Regions from separate parts of the Lelliottia jeotgali genome, predicted to be linked through region 1. Evidence: predicted binding sites of a transcription regulator. Region 1 holds the regulator's gene; each other region holds the start of a gene.
The links. The regulator sigma-54, encoded in region 1, starts transcription at its own class of promoters, with help from an activator protein. The targets are predictions, from matches to a motif close to GTTGGCACANNTTTCGCTNT.
Positions count from the first base shown of each region.

Region 2: glnK (P-II family nitrogen regulator) is a predicted target of sigma-54. The motif match lies at 2,342-2,361, and genes of this name have one in related genera.
Region 3: hycA (formate hydrogenlyase regulator HycA) is a predicted target of sigma-54. The motif match lies at 1,020-1,039, and genes of this name have one in related genera.

Region 1 covers NZ_JAENMQ010000009.1:81,969-86,300, reverse strand. The annotation lists gene lptC (LPS export ABC transporter periplasmic protein LptC) at 1-372, shown strand, start outside; gene lptA (lipopolysaccharide ABC transporter substrate-binding protein LptA) at 341-895, shown strand; gene lptB (LPS export ABC transporter ATP-binding protein) at 902-1,627, shown strand; gene rpoN (RNA polymerase factor sigma-54) at 1,675-3,108, shown strand; gene hpf (ribosome hibernation promoting factor) at 3,131-3,418, shown strand; gene ptsN (PTS IIA-like nitrogen regulatory protein PtsN) at 3,501-3,992, shown strand; gene rapZ (RNase adapter RapZ) at 4,038-4,332, shown strand, end outside.
Region 2 covers NZ_JAENMQ010000005.1:181,736-186,067, forward strand. The annotation lists gene JBO43_RS12710 (SmdA family multidrug ABC transporter permease/ATP-binding protein) at 1-418, shown strand, start outside; gene JBO43_RS12715 (SmdB family multidrug efflux ABC transporter permease/ATP-binding protein) at 411-2,192, shown strand; gene glnK (P-II family nitrogen regulator) at 2,414-2,752, shown strand; gene amtB (ammonium transporter AmtB) at 2,788-4,074, shown strand; gene tesB (acyl-CoA thioesterase II) at 4,194-4,332, opposite strand, start outside.
Region 3 covers NZ_JAENMQ010000006.1:36,448-40,779, reverse strand. The annotation lists gene JBO43_RS13135 (4Fe-4S dicluster domain-containing protein) at 1-460, opposite strand, end outside; gene hycA (formate hydrogenlyase regulator HycA) at 531-986, opposite strand; gene hypA (hydrogenase maturation nickel metallochaperone HypA) at 1,196-1,546, shown strand; gene hypB (hydrogenase nickel incorporation protein HypB) at 1,550-2,413, shown strand; gene JBO43_RS13115 (HypC/HybG/HupF family hydrogenase formation chaperone) at 2,404-2,676, shown strand; gene hypD (hydrogenase formation protein HypD) at 2,680-3,801, shown strand; gene hypE (hydrogenase expression/formation protein HypE) at 3,798-4,332, shown strand, end outside.

The DNA of each region.
Region 1 (4,332 bases):
TATTTTTCCGATGACGGTATCTCGTGGTTCACCCAACCGGTGATGACCACATTTGATACCAACAAAATTCCGACGTGGTCGATTAAATCTGACCGGGCAAAATTGACGAATGACCGTATGCTTTATCTGTATGGTCATGTTGAAGTCAATGCTCTGACGCCAGACTCTCAACTGCGCAAAATTACTACGGATAACGCCCAGATAAACCTGGTCACCCAGGATGTCACGTCGCAGGATCTGGTGACGTTATACGGCACAACATTTAATTCCAGCGGTTTAAGAATGCGCGGGAACTTACGCAGCAAAAACGCCGAGCTGATTGAAAAGGTTAGAACCTCCTATGAAATTCAAAACAAACAAACTCAGCCTTAAATTTATCATTGCCAGCGCGCTGCTGGCCGCCAGTCTCCCCGCGCTTGCTGTGACGGGCGACACTGAGCAGCCGATTCATATCGAATCTGACACGCAGTCGCTTGATATGCAGGGTAACGTCGTCACCTTCACTGGCAACGTCGTCATGACCCAAGGCACGATCAAAATCAATGCCGATAAAGTGGTTGTCACCCGTCCGGGCGGCGAGCAGGGCAAAGAGATTATTGATGGCTACGGCAATCCGGCAACGTTCTATCAAATGCAGGATAACGGCAAGCCAGTGAAAGGCCATGCATCTCATATGCACTATGAGCTGGCGAAAGATCTCGTCATCCTGACCGGAAATGCCTATCTGGAACAGCTGGATAGCAACATCACCGGCGATAAGATCACGTATCTGGTGAAAGAGCAGAAAATGCAGGCATTCAGCGACAAAGGTAAGCGCGTCACCACCGTTCTGGTTCCGTCTCAGCTGCAAGACAAGAACAAAGACCAGGCCCCGGCACAGAAAAAGAGTAACTAATTCGTTATGGCAACTTTAACTGCAAAGAACCTCGCCAAAGCCTATAAAGGCCGCCGCGTCGTGGAAGATGTCAGTCTGACCGTGAACTCCGGCGAAATCGTTGGCCTGTTGGGTCCAAACGGCGCGGGTAAAACCACCACCTTTTATATGGTGGTCGGGATTGTCCCGCGCGATGCTGGCAACATTATCATTGATGATGAAGACATCAGTCTTCTGCCACTGCATGCGCGTGCCCGTCGCGGTATTGGCTATTTGCCGCAGGAAGCGTCGATTTTCCGCCGCCTGAGCGTGTTCGACAACCTGATGGCGGTTCTGCAAATCCGTGACGATTTGACCTCTGAGCAGCGTCAGGATCGTGCAAATGAGCTGATGGAAGAGTTCCACATCGAACATTTACGCGACAGCCTGGGCCAGGCCCTTTCCGGTGGTGAACGCCGCCGCGTCGAAATAGCCCGTGCCCTGGCAGCAAATCCGAAATTTATCCTGCTGGATGAACCTTTTGCGGGCGTCGATCCAATCTCCGTTATCGACATCAAGCGTATTATCGAGCATTTGCGCGACAGCGGCCTCGGAGTGCTCATCACTGACCACAACGTACGTGAAACGTTGGCGGTTTGTGAACGTGCTTATATCGTCAGCCAGGGCCATTTAATCGCCCACGGCACTCCGTTAGAAATTCTCGAAGACGAGCATGTGAAGCGTGTGTACCTTGGGGAAGACTTCAGACTCTGATAGGGTAGAGGTTAAGTCACGCCAAAGCGGGGAAAAACGCTCTGAACATGAAGCAAGGTTTGCAATTAAGGCTCAGCCAGCAACTGGCGATGACGCCACAGCTACAACAGGCGATCCGTCTGTTGCAGTTGTCCACGTTAGAACTTCAGCAGGAACTCCAGCAAGCGCTGGACAGCAATCCTCTGCTGGAGCAAACCGATCTTCATGACGAGGTAGATACCCAGGAAAAGCAGGACACCGAATCCCTTGATACGGCAGATGCTCTCGAACAAAAAGAGATGCCGGACGAGTTACCGTTAGACGCCAGCTGGGATGAAATCTACACCGCCGGAACCCCTTCCGGCACACGTGCTGATTACCAGGATGACGAACTTCCGGTTTATCAGGGCGAAACCACCCAGTCGTTACAGGATTACCTGATGTGGCAGGTGGAGCTCACGCCTTTCACCGAAACCGATCGCGCGATTGCCACCTCCATTGTGGATGCCGTGGATGATACGGGCTATTTGACCGTCTCTCTGGAAGACATTCTTGAGAGCGTCGGCAACGGCGATATCGATCTTGATGAGATCGAAGCGGTTCTGAAACGCATCCAACGTTTTGACCCGGTCGGCGTGGCGGCAAAAGATCTGCGTGATTGCCTGTTGATCCAACTTTCACAATTTGCAAAAGAAACACCGTGGATTGATGAAGCCCGACTGATCATCAGCGAACATTTAGATCTGCTGGCGAATCATGATTTCCGATCCCTGATGCGTGTCACGCGCCTCAAAGAGGACGTGTTGAAAGAGGCGGTCAATCTGATTCAGTCGCTTGACCCACGCCCCGGACAATCTATCCAGACCAGCGAACCTGAATACGTGATTCCTGACGTTCTGGTCAGAAAGCACAACGAACGCTGGACGGTAGAACTGAACTCCGACAGCATTCCTCGCCTGCAAATTAATCAGCAGTACGCCTCCATGTGCACCAGCGTGCGCAACGACTCCGACAATCAATATATTCGTAGCAATCTTCAGGAAGCGCGATGGCTGATCAAAAGCCTTGAGAGCCGAAATGATACGTTGCTACGTGTCAGTCGCTGTATTGTGGAACAGCAGCAGGCGTTTTTTGAAAAGGGCGAAGAGTTTATGAAACCGATGGTGCTGGCGGATATCGCCCAGGCCGTTGAGATGCACGAATCGACCATTTCGCGCGTGACCACGCAGAAGTATCTGCACAGCCCGCGCGGCATTTTTGAGCTTAAGTATTTCTTCTCCAGCCATGTGAATACCGAAGGCGGCGGCGAAGCCTCGTCAACGGCTATTCGAGCACTGGTGAAGAAGTTGATCGCAGCGGAAAACCCCGCGAAGCCACTGAGTGACAGTAAGTTAACCACCATGCTGTCCGACCAGGGTATTATGGTGGCACGTCGAACTGTTGCGAAGTATCGAGAGTCTTTATCCATTCCGCCGTCTAACCAGCGTAAACAACTGGTTTGACCCAACTGATAAGGAAGACACTATGCAGCTCAACATCACAGGACACAACGTCGAGATCACTGAAGCCTTACGCGATTTTGTGAATACGAAATTCGCCAAGCTTGAACAGTATTTCGAGAGGATCAATCAGGTCTACATTGTGTTGAAAGTGGAGAAAGTGACTCATATCTCGGATGCAACCCTGCATATAAACGGGGGTGAAATCCATGCCAGTGCGGAAGGGCAAGACATGTATGCGGCTATCGACGGCTTGATTGACAAGTTGGCACGACAGCTTAATAAACATAAAGATAAACTGAAACAACACTAATTGTCCGGGCAGTTAACGGGTGCAGGGCGGCCTGTTGTGAAACACAACAGGCCATTTGTACAGTTAGCGCTTAGGTGAAATTATGATGAACAACGATTCCTCGCTTCAATTGAGTAGTGTCCTTAACCAGGAATGTACCCGCAGTGGCGTTCACTGTCAGAGCAAAAAACGGGCTCTGGAAATTATCAGTGAACTGGCTGCAAAACAGTTAAGCCTGCCGCCTCAGGTGGTGTTCGAAGCTATTCTGACCCGTGAAAAAATGGGCAGTACCGGCATCGGCAATGGCATTGCCATTCCGCATGGCAAACTGGAAGAAGACACATTGCGCGCCGTGGGCGTCTTTGTGCAGCTCGAAACGCCAATCGCCTTTGATGCGATTGATAACCAGCCGGTTGATTTGCTGTTCGCGTTACTGGTGCCCGCTGACCAGACCAAAACCCATCTGCATACGCTTTCGCTGGTGGCTAAACGTCTGGCAGATAAAACCATTTGCCGCCGTCTGCGCGCAGCCCAAAGTGATGAAGAGTTGTACCAAATTATCACCGAAGCGGAAGGCAATCAGGATGATGCGTAACCAGGCGATGGCCTTCACATCTGCAGTCGTGAGGAGAAACGGAACATGGTGCTGATGATCGTCAGCGGTCGTTCTGGCTCGGGTAAATCCGTGGCCCTGCGAGCGCTCGAAGATATGGGATTTTACTGCGTCGATAACCTCCCGGTGGTTCTGCTGCCCGACCTGGCGCGAACGCTCGCGGACCGGCAGATTTCTGCCGCCGTCAGTATCGACGTGCGCAATATGCCGGAATCCCCGGAAATTTTCGAGCAGGCGATGAACAGCCTGCCGGAGAACTTCACGCCTCAGCTGCTGTTCCTGGACGCTGACCGTAACACGCTGATTCGTCGCTACAGCGACA
Region 2 (4,332 bases), on a different contig from region 1:
TGACGATATTCTGCGTCTGCCGCAGGGCTACGCCACCGAAGTGGGCGAGCGCGGGGTGATGCTCTCGGGGGGACAGAAACAGCGTATTTCGATTGCGCGTGCACTGCTGCTGAATGCCGAAATCCTGATCCTCGACGATGCGCTCTCTGCCGTCGACGGGCGCACAGAGCATCAGATTCTGCACAATCTGCGTCAGTGGGGCGAGGGGCGCACGGTCATTATCAGCGCTCATCGTCTGTCGGCGTTGACGGAAGCCAATGAAATCTTGGTGATGCAGCACGGGCATGTTGCTCAGCGCGGGCATCACGAAAATCTGGCGGAACAGTCGGGGTGGTATCGCGACATGTATCGCTATCAACAGCTGGAGGCGGCACTGGATGACGCGCCAGACCTGAACGAGGAGGCCACTCATGCGTAAGTTTACTCAGCTGTGGCCGACGCTGAAACGCCTGCTGGCCTATGGTTCGCCGTGGCGAAAACCGCTCTCTATTGCGGTCGTGATGCTGTGGGTGGCGGCGATTGCGGAAGTGAGCGGCCCGCTGCTGATCAGCTATTTTATCGACAACATGGTCGCTAAAAGCTATCTGCCGCTGGGGCTGGTTGCCGGATTGGGGGCTGCCTATATCGGATTGCAGCTGTTGGCAGCCTCTCTGCACTACGCGCAGTCGCTACTGTTTAATCAGGCGGCGGTCGGCGTGGTGCAGCAGTTACGTACCGATGTGATGGATGCGGCGCTGCGACAGCCGCTCAGCGAGTTTGATACCCAGCCGGTCGGCCAGGTTATTTCCCGTGTGACTAACGATACTGAAGTGATCCGCGACCTGTACGTGACCGTTGTCGCTACGGTGCTGCGCAGTGCCGCGCTGGTCGGCGCGATGCTGGTGGCGATGTTCAGTCTCGACTGGCGCATGGCGCTGGTGGCAATCACTATTTTCCCGGCGGTGATGATCGTGATGATCATATATCAGCGCTACAGTACGCCGATTGTGCGCCGGGTACGCGCCTATCTGGCGGATATCAACGACGGCTTTAACGAAGTCATCAACGGCATGAGCGTCATCCAGCAGTTCCGCCAGCAGGCGCGGTTTGGTGAACGCATGGGCGAGGCGAGCCGTTCGCACTATATGGCGCGCATGCAAACCCTGCGTCTGGACGGATTCCTGCTGCGTCCGCTGTTGAGCCTGTTTTCAGCGCTGGTGCTGTGCGGTCTGCTGATGCTGTTTGGCTTCGGTTCTGGCGGCACGATGGAAGTGGGTGTGTTGTACGCGTTTATCAGCTACCTCGGGCGTCTTAACGAGCCGCTGATCGAACTCACGACCCAGCAGTCGATGCTGCAACAGGCGGTGGTCGCCGGTGAGCGTGTGTTCGAGCTGATGGACAGGCCGCGCCAGACCTACGGCGACGATGAGCGTGAACTGCAAAGCGGGGCGATTGCTATCGATAACGTCTCCTTTGCCTATCGCGAAGATCGCCTGGTTCTGCAGGATATTAATCTTGATATCCCGTCACGCAGTTTTGTCGCCCTGGTAGGACACACGGGCAGTGGTAAAAGTACGCTTGCCAGCCTGCTGATGGGCTACTACCCGCTGACGAAAGGCGAAATCCGTCTTGATGGTCGCCCGCTCTCAACGCTGAGCCACGGCGCGCTGCGTAAAGGGATTGCGATGGTGCAGCAGGACCCGGTGGTGATGGCCGACTCCTTCTTTGCCAACGTCGCGCTGGGCCGTCCGTTCAGCGAAGCACAAGTTTGGGACGTGTTAGAGAAAGTCCAGCTTGCAGAACTGGCGCGTGAAATGAGCGATGGGATTTACACCAAACTCGGTGAGCAGGGGAATAATCTCTCGGTTGGGCAGAAGCAACTGCTGGCGCTGGCGCGGGTGCTTATCGAAACGCCGCAGGTGCTGATCCTCGATGAAGCGACCGCCAGCATTGACTCCGGCACGGAACAAGCCATCCAGCAAGCGCTGGCCGAAGTGCGCGAGCACACGACGCTGGTGGTGATTGCGCATCGTCTCTCGACAATTGTTGAGGCCGATACCATTCTGGTCCTGCATCGTGGGCAGGCCGTTGAACGCGGCACCCACCGTGAGCTGCTGGAAGCAAAAGGGCGCTACTGGCAAATGTATCAGCTGCAGCTGGCGGGTGAAGAGCTTGCCGCCTGCACGCGCGAAGAGGAGTCCCTTAGCGCCTGATGCACCAAAAATAAGCACGGCGCTAACAGGGATTTCTGTTGGTGCAAAAATGAAACGCACCCTGCACTGTCATGGTGCGTTTTTTTTATCCATTTCTTCTCAATCGCCATTTTTTGCCTTTCCCGCCTGATTTCTTCGCGTTTTCAAACTCTGGCACACCGCTTGCAATAACTCATGTGTAAACGCTGAGGCCATTATCGAATTCTGACGGGAGAGGAACTATGAAGCTGGTTACGGTTGTCATCAAACCATTCAAACTGGAAGACGTGCGTGAAGCGCTCTCTTCAATGGGGATTCAGGGACTGACGGTTACCGAAGTGAAAGGCTTTGGGCGTCAGAAAGGCCACGCGGAGCTTTATCGTGGCGCCGAATACAGCGTCAACTTCCTGCCTAAGGTGAAGATTGATGTGGCTATTGCAGACGACCAACTCGACGAAGTGATCGACGTCGTGAGCAAAGCGGCTTACACCGGAAAAATTGGCGACGGCAAAATTTTCGTTGCCGAATTGCAGCGCGTCATTCGCATCCGTACGGGCGAATCTGACGAAGCGGCACTGTAAGTAACTCCTGGCACACAGTGATAGGGATCGAGAAAATGAACAAATTAACAATCAAAACAGCTCTGGGGTCTCTGGCACTGCTGCCGGGCCTGGTGATGGCGGCTCCTGCGGTAGCCGACAAGGCAGATAACGCCTTCATGATGATCTGCACCGCGCTGGTGCTGTTCATGACAATTCCGGGCATCGCGCTGTTTTACGGCGGTCTGATTCGCGGTAAAAACGTGTTGTCCATGCTGACGCAGGTCGCGGTGACATTCGCGCTGGTGTGCGTTCTGTGGGTGGTATACGGCTACTCGCTGGCCTTCGGTGAAGGTAACGCCTTCTTCGGCAACTTTAACTGGGTCATGCTCAAAAATATTCAGCTGACCGCCTTGATGGGCAGCTTCTATCAGTACATCCACGTTGCGTTCCAGGGCTCGTTCGCCTGTATCACCGTCGGCCTGATTGTCGGTGCGCTGGCGGAACGTATTCGCTTCTCCGCCGTACTGATCTTCGTGGTGGTGTGGTTGACGCTCTCCTATGTGCCGATTGCGCACATGGTCTGGGGCGGCGGTCTGCTGGCATCTCATGGTGCGCTGGACTTCGCGGGCGGTACCGTGGTGCACATTAACGCCGCTGTTGCCGGGCTGGTTGGGGCATACCTGATTGGCAAACGCGTGGGCTTCGGTAAAGAAGCATTCAAACCACACAACCTGCCGATGGTCTTCACTGGCACGGCAATCCTGTACTTTGGCTGGTTCGGCTTCAACGCCGGTTCCGCCAGTGCCGCTAACGAAATCGCAGCCCTGGCATTTGTGAACACCGTGGTCGCTACCGCGGGTGCGATTCTGTCGTGGGTGTTTGGCGAGTGGGTCGTTCGTGGCAAACCGTCCCTTCTGGGTGCCTGTTCCGGTGCGATTGCGGGCCTGGTTGGCATCACCCCAGCGTGTGGTTATGTCGGTGTGGGCGGTGCGCTGCTGATTGGTCTGGTCTCTGGTCTGGCGGGTCTGTGGGGTGTGACGGCGCTGAAACGTATTCTGCGCGTTGATGACCCTTGCGATGTGTTCGGTGTACACGGCGTGTGCGGTATCGTTGGCTGCATCATGACCGGTATCTTTGCGGCTACCTCGCTGGGCGGTGTGGGCTACGCAGAAGGCGTGACTATGGGCCATCAGCTGCTGGTTCAGCTGGAAAGTATCGGCCTCACCATCGTCTGGTCGGGTGTGGTGGCCTTTATCGGCTATAAACTGGCGGACATGACTGTTGGTCTGCGCGTACCGGAAGAGCAGGAGCGCGAAGGCCTGGACGTGAACAGCCACGGCGAGAATGCGTATAACGCCTGATTAAATTGAGTATTTGCTGTAGCAAAAAGCCTCCCAATGGGAGGCTTTGTTTTTCTCCCTCTCCCTGTGGGAGAGGGTTGGGGTGAGGGCACCAGACCGCACGAACTCGACCGCACAAATCACCCCCGATTGCGCATCACCCCTTCCTGCACAGTCGACGCCACCAGTACGCCATCCTGAGTATAAAACTCGCCACGCACAAACCCGCGCGCGCTAGACGCAGAGGTGCTTTCAACGCTGTACAGCAGCCACTCGTTC
Region 3 (4,332 bases), on a different contig from region 1:
CCGGGCCTTGTTCATCAAAGCTGCACAAATCGCATTTCACCGCCACGGCGCGCACACCCGGCACCCAGTCCAGCAGGCTGCTGACGCGGGCCGGAGCGGGAGGCGCAGGCGGGGCTTTTGGCGAATTGGCGTTGGCTGGAATATGCAGCGGGCGGCTGCCCGAAAATTCAATCGCGCCGAACGGGCAGGCGATGCCGCACAGCTTGCAGCTCACGCACAGGCTCTCGTTCAGCTGCACAGCGCCATCGACGCGGGTGATGGCATTCACAGGACAGACGCCCGCACAGGGGGCATCCTCACATTGATGGCAGAGCTGCGGGGCAGACTCTTTTTCATTACGCATAACGCGCAGGCGCGGCATGGACTGCAGCCCGTGCAGGCGGTGTGTTTCCGAACACGCCGCTTCACAGGTGTGGCAGCCAATACAGACCGTCGAGTCAGCAATTACAAAACGGTTCACCGGGTAGTCCTCAGGACAGTGTCATTTTTGACGACGACGTGCCATATCGACACATCTCGACACGCAAACATCAGGCGGTGTGCGGTTCGCGCACCAGCTCGTGCAAATTCACCGGCACGTTATTTTCCACCGCCGAATAGAGGCCGTCGTACACCGGTGCGATTTTTTCCAGATAGTGTTCAAGCACCTGGTGGCGATCGCGGGTACTGACGTGGCCGTCAACCATGCCGTCGATCATCAGCTGCGCCTGCGCAATACGCTGTCTGTCGCCGTCTTTGGTTTCGACGTGATATTCGATGACGTGGCTGTTGAAGTTGTCCGCCAGGGTGACGTAAATCGTGAAGTGACCAAACAGCACGAAGCACAAATCCTCTTGTGCCGCGCAGCTCATCGCATGATGCAGATGGGCTTTAGACAGGGTGATGCCCTGAACCAGTGAGTTGCAGTACAGATGCCACTGCTCCTGTAATTGTTGATGGCGTTGCGCGATGTAGTCCGCTTTTTCGCTAAGTTCCCAAATAGTCATCTCAGGTATCCGGTTAATGGAGATGACGGCTGTTAAGCAGATTTTGTGCCAGTTTTTATATTTTTGATTTACAAGGATTTTAAGTAATTAACGCTATCCCCGTCAGCATGTCGACGTGTCATTTCGTCAGCGCCGTCATCGACACTCCCTTTCCTAAATCAGGCTGGCATCGTTATTGCATTAACGGTGAAAATCACCGAGGAGGCGTCATGCACGAAATCACCCTCTGCCAGCGCGCGCTGGAACTTATCGAGCAGCAGGCAAAGCAACACCACGCAAAACGCGTTACCGGCGTATGGCTGAAAGTCGGGGCGTTTTCCTGCGTCGAACCCAGCGCCCTCACCTTTTGCTTTGAGCTGGTGTGCCGCGACACGCTGGCGGAAGGCTGCACTTTGCATCTCGAAGAGCAGCAGGCCGAATGCTGGTGCGAGACCTGCCAGCAGTACGTCACGCTGTTATCGTCAAAAGTGCGAAGCTGCCCGCAGTGTCAGAACACCGGCTTGCGCATCGTGGCCGACGACGGTTTGCAGATCCAGCGCCTCGAAATAGACCAGGAGTAAATCATGTGTAGTACCTGCGGTTGCGCCGAAGGCAACCTGTATATCGAAGGCGATGAGCATCGCCCCCACTCCGCGTTTCGCTCCGCGCCTTTCTCTCCCGCCCCGCGCAACGTAGCAGCGCTCACCGGCATCCGCTTTGCGCCAAAGCCATCAGACGAAGGCGACCTGCACTACGGCCACGGCGAAGCAGGCACCCATGCGCCGGGGATGAGCCAGCGCAAAATGCTGGAAGTCGAAATCAACGTGCTGGACAAAAACAACCAGCTCGCCGCACGCAACCGCGCACGTTTCGCCGCGCACGACCAGTTGGTACTTAATTTGGTGTCCAGCCCCGGCTCCGGCAAAACTACTCTGCTGACAGAAACCCTTAAACGCCTGAACCAGCGCGTCTCCTGCGCGGTTATAGAAGGCGATCAGCAGACCGTGAATGACGCCGCGCGCATTCGCGAAACCGGCACGCCGGCAATTCAGGTCAATACTGGCAAAGGCTGCCATCTGGATGCGCAGATGATTGCCGACGCCGCGCCGCGTCTGCCGTTGGCGGATAACGGCATTCTGTTTATCGAGAACGTCGGCAACCTGGTCTGCCCCGCCAGTTTTGATCTCGGTGAACGGCATAAAGTGGCGGTGCTCTCCGTCACTGAAGGTGAGGACAAACCGCTGAAATACCCGCATATGTTTGCCGCCGCCTCGCTGATGCTGCTCAACAAAATAGATCTGCTGCCGTACCTCGATTTCGACGTCGAAAAATGTTTGGCGTACGCCCGGGAAGTGAACCCGGAAATTGAAATCCTGATGGTGTCCGCCACTAAGGGTGACGGCATGGAAAGCTGGCTGAACTGGCTGGAGAACGAACGATGTGCATAGGCGTTCCAGGACAGATTCGCGCCATCGACGGTAATCAGGCCAAAGTGGAAGTGTGCGGCGTGCTGCGCGATGTCGATCTCACGCTGGTGGGCGTAGTGGATGAAAACGGCGCCTCGCGCCTCGGTCAGTGGGTGCTGGTCCACGTCGGTTTTGCCATGAGCGTGATTAACGAAGACGAGGCCCGCGACACGCTGGCGGCGCTGCAAAATATGTTTGAAGTCGAGCCGAACGTCGGCGCGCTGCTGTTTGGCGAGGAGCGATAACACATGCGCTACGTTGATGAATACCGCGCACCTGAACAGGTGATGCAGCTTATCGCGCACCTGAAAACGCGGGCTGCGCTACTGGAGTACACCGCCGCGCGTCCGCTGCGCATCATGGAAGTCTGCGGCGGCCACACTCATGCGATCTTTAAATTCGGCCTCGACCAGCTCCTGCCCGATAACATTGAATTTATTCACGGCCCTGGCTGTCCGGTGTGCGTCCTTCCAATGGGTCGCATCGACAGCTGCATTGAGATTGCCAGCCAGCCGGAGGTGATTTTTTGCACTTTTGGCGATGCGATGCGCGTGCCAGGCAAAAACGGTTCACTGATGCAGGCCCGCGCGCGCGGCGCGGATGTGCGTATCGTCTATTCGCCGATGGATGCCCTGAAGCTGGCGGCAGAGAATCCAGCGCGAAAAGTGGTGTTTTTCGGCCTTGGATTTGAAACCACCATGCCCGCAACGGCCATCACTTTGCGGCAGGCAAGAGAGCAGGGCCTGACAAACTTTTTCTTTTTCTGTCAGCATATTACGCTGATCCCTACCCTGCGCAGCCTGCTGGACGAACCGGACAACGGTATCGACGCGTTTCTGGCGCCAGGCCACGTCAGCATGGTGATTGGCACCGAGGCCTATGGCTTTATCGCCGTCGACTATCATCGCCCATTAGTGGTGGCTGGATTCGAACCTCTTGATCTACTGCAAGGCGTGAACATGCTGGTTGAGCAGAAAATAGCAGCCGTGAGTTCGGTAGAAAATCAGTATCGTCGCGTGGTCCCCGATGCGGGCAATCATCTGGCGCAACAGGCTATCGCCGAGGTATTTAGCGTCGAAGGTGACAGCGAATGGCGCGGGCTGGGTCTGATTGCGCAGTCAGGCGTCCATCTGACCGCTGCGTACCAGGCATTCGACGCCGAAGCGCATTTTCGACCTCAGCCGCAGCAGGTATGTGACGATCCTCGCGCCCGCTGTGGCGCGGTGTTAACCGGCAAATGCAAACCGCATCAATGTCCATTATTTGGCAACACCTGCAATCCGCAAACCGCGTTTGGCGCGCTAATGGTCTCTTCCGAAGGAGCCTGCGCCGCGTGGTATCAGTACCGCAATCAGGAGTGTGAAGCATGAAGACGGTGGAAATGGCCCACGGCAGCGGCGGCCTGGCGATGCAGCAGCTGATTGGTCAGCTGTTTATGTCCGCCTTCGACAACCCGTGGCTGGCGCAGCAGGAAGATCAGGCACGCATTGCGCTGTCATCGTTGACCTCCCAGGGCGATCGCCTGGCGTTTTCCACAGACAGCTACGTCATCGACCCGCTGTTTTTCCCCGGTGGCGATATCGGCAAGCTGGCGGTGTGCGGCACGGCGAATGATGTGGCGGTGAGCGGTGCAATCCCCCGCTATCTCTCGTGCGGTTTTATCCTCGAAGAGGGATTACCAATGGAGAACTTAACCGCCGTCGTCAACAGCATGGCGCAGACCGCACGGGAAGCAGGTATTGCCATCGTCACTGGCGACACCAAAGTGGTGCAGCGCGGTGCGGCGGACAAACTGTTTATCAATACTGCGGGCATGGGTGCCATTCCGGCGGACATCCACTGGGGCGCGCAGCAGCTCAATGTCGGCGATGTGTTGATTGTTAGCGGTACGCTGGGCTGCC